DNA from 2 places in the Shewanella sp. SACH genome. Region 1 is predicted to be linked to the other one. Evidence: riboswitches for the same ligand, from Rfam matches in the RefSeq annotation. Region 1 holds a riboswitch; the other holds the start of a gene.

Region 1 (3,428 bases):
CGCGCACACCGTATTCTTCATTAAACAAATTACGGCCCCATAAATAGGCTGACCATGCACTCGCCTCATAACCCACGCGGGCATTGACGATAGTGTAAGGCTCAGAACGGGATTCATTGCTGTCGGAATAGTAAAACTCACTCTTACCGCTCAGGTTTAGGTTAGTAAACCAGCCCGAATTGGTACGATAAGTCCCGCCAATGCTGTAGGTAAAGTGTGGTGAATGAGCCAGATCGCGGCCAGTTAAATCGACCTCAGTGCCGTATTTATCCTGATACTGGTAGTCACCGTAGGCCGTTTCTAACCAACCTAAGCTTGAGTAAATTTGTAGATTATCCGTGGCATACCAGGTCGCATCTAACTCAGCACCATAGTTATTAGAACTACCAGCGTTTTCGGTGAACAAGATAAAACGCTGCGGTTTATCAGGGTCTTGCTGGGATGCCGCCACCTGTTGATCTTGTCTGTCCATATAGAACAGCGCCAAATTAGTATCGATAAGCCCCGCTAACCAATGGGATTTAAGGCCAATTTCATAGTTATAAAGCGTCTCAGTACTAAACTCTTTTTTATCGTTCAATTCGACAGGTAAAGTCATGTTGAAACCGCCCGCCTTGTAACCGCGCGCGACACGAACATAAGCGTTGTGCGAGTCATTCAGCACTTTACTCACTGCAATATGACCGCCCCACATGGTTTCACTCGGGTCGAAATTATCGTTATTCGTATCTGAGTAATGGCTGTTACGGCGCTCTAAACGTAGGCCCACAGATAAGGCATAATCTGAGCCCAGATCCGTATCGAGCTGACCAAACAAGGCATAGTTCGTCGCTTCATACTCAGAGTCTAATACTTCATCCGGCCAAGTATTGTACTCAGAATACAATTGGTTATCTTCTTTCAGATTCATGCCGTACACACCAAGCAACCAATCTGTACTGTCCGCAAAGATTCGGCCCAGCTCGGTAGAACTTAAGCGAAACTCTTGCGACACAGTTTTACGTTGGCCAGTTTTATCCCAAAAATAATCATATTGGCATGGCGCCAGATTACTATTCTCACTGCATTGCTTAGAAGCCCAATACTCTGGGTTCGACCAATCGCCATCGTAACTGTAATGGTGATCGGTATTCGCAAAGGACGTTAACGAGGTCAACTCAAAGGTTTCAGCGCCAGAATAGGTCGCTTTAAAGCCTGCACCTGTGGTGCGCTGGCTATCGACACCCGGTTGATCCGATGTCGTCTGGGTCGGTGAATTGGTTAAACTCCACACATCATAGCCATTATCAAAATCGGCGTGCAGCACAGTTAAATCAAACTGCAAATCGTCAGTCGCATACCAGCGCAGCTTAGCGCGGCCGCTGAACTCATCGCGGCCATTGGTATCGTCACGACCTAAATTGAGGTTTTCGTGGTAACCATTTTGTTGATGTTGCTGCAGTGACACGCGATAAAGCAGCTTGCCAGAATCCGTTAATGGGCCTGAACTGAAACCGCTAAACGTGCGTAAATTATCATCACCTAACGAGACTTCTGCACCATGTTCAAACACATCGGTGGGGTCGTTACTTTTCAGATAAATCAGTCCCGCTAAGGCATTCGCGCCATAACGTGTGCCCTGTGGTCCACGTAGCACTTCGACCTGTTGTAGATCGTACATGCTCGACACCATGCCAATACCGGATAAATCGATATCATCTATGATGTAACCCACAGAAGAATTAGGTGCACCTTGGTATTGCTCTTGCTCACCTACGCCGCGAATTTGAAAATACTTCGGCCGCGAACTTCCACCTGACCAGTTAAAGTTGGCGATTGAATTAAGCAGATCTTCAAAGTGCTGCGCGCTTTCATCTTGAATTTTTTGGCTGTCGATAACGGTAATGCTGGAAGGCATTTTTTCTAAGCTTGAGCTGCGAAAATCCGCCGTCACCACCATGACTTCCATCTCAGTGCTGGGATCGGGTTTATCGATAGCATCGGTTTGTGCAAATGCAGAAGTGCTCAGCGCGGTAGCAATGGCTAACGCCAGCGGCGCTCGGGTTAAAAACAAGCTGGGTGTGATGGTTGAAAATGGGGAATGACGTTTTGACGTGTTACTGTTTAGCGTTTTACTGTTTAACATAGGACCTCAAATACATAGTTTGAGATCCGGCAACGAATAAGCGATTCAGAAGTGTGCTGTTGATTGGCCCATTCCTACGCCGGTATTAGCCGGATCAGGTTCTAAGGGTTCGTCAGCTGACATCTCAGTTTGCAGTAATCAACGTAAATTAATTCGCTGCAAACACCCCTTGGCGACGCCTAGTATACATGAGTAATAGGATGGGATGACACATTTACCTCATAAAATGAAAAATGCCAGCATAGCTGGCATTATCAGGGCGAACTTCAGGCTTAATTCGAAAAAGTTTCGCGCACGTACACATCAAATTTAACCGCTTGGGCATTGGGCGCCACGGCGGCGACTTGCAATTGTTGCTTGCCATGCAGCTTGACCGATTTCCAGCTCGTCGCTTCATCTTCTATGGTGTAGCCGCTGGCGTCGTACCAAGTGAATTTATACTGCACACGCATGTCAGTTGATGATTTGCTAACAATCAGCGCTGAACCCTGCACTAAATCGCCAACTCGGCGTGCATCCACACTTTCAACTCCAATATCTCGGGCAAAGCTGGAATTATCGACGCGGGTTTCACCGAGCGAACTCACTGAAATACCTGCGGTATGTGAGGCACAAGCACCTAAGGTCAGCGCCGCGGCCAATAATAGTCCTGTATAAATTTTTTTCATCTCTTTCTCCCAGTCACGCGACAAAATGCGCGGCCAGCGCGCATCATTTCCCATTAAACGACAAGCTAATCGAACTGTGCTGAACTTATGCTTAATAAGACAGACTTAATCATCACTCGAACATCTGCTCACTAAAACGGGTTAATCAATCAGGAAGTGCGCCCGTGCCGTAGCAATGAGCTGCTTACGATTGGTTTGCCAACAATCGATATTCACGTTGGCCACTCGTCGCCCCTGACGGGTAATGCGACATTCTGCAAAGCTATCTTTATGCAGTCCTGCACGTAAATAGTCGATGGAAAAATCGACCACTTTAGGCACTTTGGCTGTTTGCATAAAGACCATTAACTGCACTATCGCCGACATCTCCATAAAACCTGCAATGACGCCGCCATGAATCGCTGGCAACACAGGATTACCGATATTGTCGTCCTTAGCAGGCAGTTTAAAAATCAGTTCATCACCAAAACGCTCAACCTTCATCCCAATAAATTTGGCATAGGGGACGTGCTCAAGTAAATGACCGAAATCGTTAAGCTCAGTCGCGCGTTTAACAATGCCTTGCACATCGATAGGCGCTTTTACTTGGGCGTGTTGAGTGGCACTGGCGGTGCCAAGTTCCGAATTATTTGCGC
Region 2 (3,428 bases), 560 kb from region 1:
GGACAAAGGCAAGCCCAGCAAGACATCCACACCCAAGATCAAGACCAATCAGGTTCAAAATTAACGGCTGAATCATTTGGGGCGATACGGGTTAGTACTCAGGGATTGGGGATGGGATCAGTTTTGCGTGCTCGTCAGCCGTATTTCAAAGGATTAAGTCTGCTATTTTTTGTGCTCTTAGTGCATGCGTGTTTATTTTTACTTATCTGCATTTTGTGGCGCCCACAGTTAAATCCCTTTGGATTAACGGAAACAGAAAGCCGGGGCCCTAAAGTAACGGCGCTCAAAGCTTATTTTATTTATGCTCCCGCAGTAGAGAAGGTTGAAAGCGCTGCGCTAGAAACAGAGAGCAAGGCCGTGGATAAGACTGAGATGACAAGTTCTGTTACGCCTACAACTGTTCCCACGCCTGCAACTCAAGTTAAGCCTCTGCCAATACTTGAAAAGATCATGCCTGAAAAAGTAGAGCAGGGAAAAGTGAAGCCAGATACGGTTAAACCGGACATCACTCAATCGAACCAATCTCAATCAAGTGCCCCAAGTGAAGTACAGCCCGCGGAAGTGACGGCAAAAAAACCAACTAATACGCTTGATACCACAGAAATAAAGCCGCAGCTTGGCGCTAAGAGTTCGCCCGCAGCAGAAGGTGAGAGCACAATAGCGACAAGCTCAAGCATGAGTTTATTCACCCAGCAATATTTTGAACGTCAGCGCGAGCAAGCGCTCGATGATCTCGTCATTGAACAGGCCGATAAGTTCACCCGGAAATCGAATATGAGTGAAATGAGCCCAGAGATGGAGGTGCTATTTGTCCCTAACGCCGATGATTTCGGTGGCACAACGAGTCTAGATTTACCCTTAGACCCAAATCGTATTGTGCGTAAAGGGGATACTTGTTATCGCGTGGTACAAGTCGGCACTCAAGTTAATCCTTACGCCGAAAATTTAGGTTTTCCCATTAACTGCAGTGGCAAAAAAATCAATCAAGCTATTGATGATGCCATTCAATCTCGATTAAACAAAATGATGCTCAAACCCCATAAATAGTGACTTTTTTTATGATTTATTTTCATGCTAATTATAGCTTTTTTAGTTTAATTTTATTTAATCATTTAAAAACAATTAATTATGAATCTTTATTTTGGATTGGTGGTTAAGATTTTTAATTGCTTTTTTCCTTGTTTGTTGCTGCCGCTTCTGTCTATACTGCGCACTCATCTTGTCGGAGTGCCTCTTGGCTGAGACCGTTTATTCGGGATCCGTTGAACCTGATCAGGTTAAAACCTGCGAAGGAAACAAGCGTAATAACACACATTAAATCGCCAAAATAGACGGCTTGAACACCTGTTAACTCAGCAGTGTTTTAAGCCTTAATGTTTAGATTTAATTGTTATTGAGCAGGGTAACTCAATTTTGAAGCCAGTGTTGGCCACAAAAATTGATTGCCATGCCCAGCTATCAACAACTCAATTCTCCAGACAAGCAACTCCATTTTTTAACGTGAGATTGCTTATGTCCAGTTCAAACCCAAACCCAGCTGTAGCTGCCAATGCGATAGAAATCACAGCGCTAGAATCGACAATCCCTAATAAATCGACAGTGGCTAATAAATCGGCTGAGTCTAGTCAATCAATCGTGTCTAAGGCGCCGAGTCGCCGCGAAACCCGCGCGCAGGCCCAAGCCTTTATCGATACGTTAGCGCCACTGCAACATCCTAATTCACAAAAGATTTATCTCGAAGGTTCAAGTGCCGATATTCGCGTTGGCATGCGACACATTCTGCAGACTGACACGCTGGTGGGCGGAACAGATGATGCGCCTATCATGGAGAAAAATCCGCCAATCCGAGTGTACGATTGCGCCGGACCTTATTCCGATCCTGAGGCCGACATCAATGTGCGTCTAGGTCTTGGTAAATTAAGACAAAACTGGATCCTAGCCCGCAACGACACAGAGCAATTACCCTGTGCCACCTCAGATTTTACCCAACAAAGACTCGCCGACGACGGTTTAGACCATCTGCGTTTTGAGGCAGGTTCGAGTGCAATTGTCCGCCCACGCAGAGCGCTGCAGGGTAAACGAGTCAGTCAATTACACTATGCCCGTCAAGGTATTATCACGCCCGAAATGGAATATGTGGCGATCCGCGAGAACATGGCACTTGCCGAAGTACAGGATGAAATCCTCAATCGTAAAGCCAAGGGCGAAGCTTTTGGTGCCTTAGTCGGCGAACCGATTACCGCCGAATTTGTCCGCGCTGAAGTTGCCCGTGGCCGCGCGATTATTCCGCTGAATATTAACCATCCCGAAGCCGAACCTATGATCATAGGGCGTAACTTTCTGGTGAAAGTGAACGCCAATATTGGTAACTCGGCGGTGACCTCTTCCATCGAGGAAGAAGTGGAAAAGCTCGTCTGGTCAACCCGTTGGGGTGCAGATACGGTAATGGATTTATCCACGGGTCGTTATATCCACGAAACCCGCGAGTGGATCATCCGTAACTCGCCAGTGCCCATTGGCACAGTGCCGATTTATCAAGCGCTGGAGAAAGTGAACGGCGTGGCAGAGGATTTAACCTGGGAAGTGTTCCGCGATACCTTGATTGAACAAGCGGAACAAGGTGTTGATTACTTTACCATTCATGCTGGTGTGCTGCTTCGTTACGTGCCGATGACGGCTAAACGCGTTACTGGGATCGTTTCCCGCGGCGGTTCAATTATGGCTAAATGGTGCCTGAGTCACCACAAGGAAAACTTCCTCTACAGCCATTTTCGTGAGATCTGTGAGCTTTGCGTTGCCTACGATGTATCCCTGTCTTTAGGTGATGGTATGCGTCCAGGCTCGATTGCCGACGCTAATGATGCCGCCCAGTTTGCAGAGCTTGAAACCTTAGGTGAGCTAGTCAAAATCGCGTGGGAATACGACGTACAAACCATTATCGAAGGGCCGGGACATATCCCGATGCAGCTCATTAAAGAGAACATGGACAAGCAGTTAGCTCACTGCGATGAAGCGCCGTTTTACACGCTTGGCCCACAAATCACCGATATCGCACCTGGGTATGATCATTTCACCTCCGGCATAGGCGCGGCCATGATTGCTTGGTACGGCTGCGCTATGTTGTGTTATGTCACGCCAAAAGAACACTTAGGATTACCGAATAAACAAGATGTTAAGCAAGGTTTGATTGCTTATAAGATTGCCGCCCACGCCGCCGATGTGGCGAAAGGTCATCCGAGTGCGCAAATTCGTGATAATGCGCTGGCAAAGGCGCGGTTCGAATTCCGCTGGGAAGATCAATATAACTTAGGACTCGATCCTGAAACCGCACGTGCTTATCACGATGAATCTTTACCGCAGGAATCCGCTAAAGTCGCGCATTTTTGCTCTATGTGCGGCCCTAAATTTTGTTCGATGAAAATCACCCA

The links. Region 1 has a riboswitch for thiamine pyrophosphate ahead of BM607_RS03900 (TonB-dependent receptor). Riboswitches for the same ligand answer to the same signal wherever they lie in the genome.
Region 2: another riboswitch for thiamine pyrophosphate. It lies ahead of thiC (phosphomethylpyrimidine synthase ThiC); the one in region 1 lies ahead of BM607_RS03900 (TonB-dependent receptor).

What each region holds. Positions count from the first base shown of each region.
Region 1 is NZ_MPDG02000001.1:886,110-889,537, reverse strand. Features, by position in the region: gene BM607_RS03900 (TonB-dependent receptor) at 1-2,125, opposite strand, end outside; TPP riboswitch at 2,180-2,305, opposite strand; gene BM607_RS03895 (YcfL family protein) at 2,398-2,793, opposite strand; gene BM607_RS03890 (PaaI family thioesterase) at 2,935-3,428, opposite strand, start outside; gene BM607_RS03885 (PaaI family thioesterase) at 3,419-3,428, opposite strand, start outside.
Region 2 is NZ_MPDG02000001.1:1,444,621-1,448,048, reverse strand. Features, by position in the region: gene BM607_RS06270 (hypothetical protein) at 1-1,047, shown strand, start outside; TPP riboswitch at 1,214-1,312, shown strand; gene thiC (phosphomethylpyrimidine synthase ThiC) at 1,513-3,428, shown strand, end outside.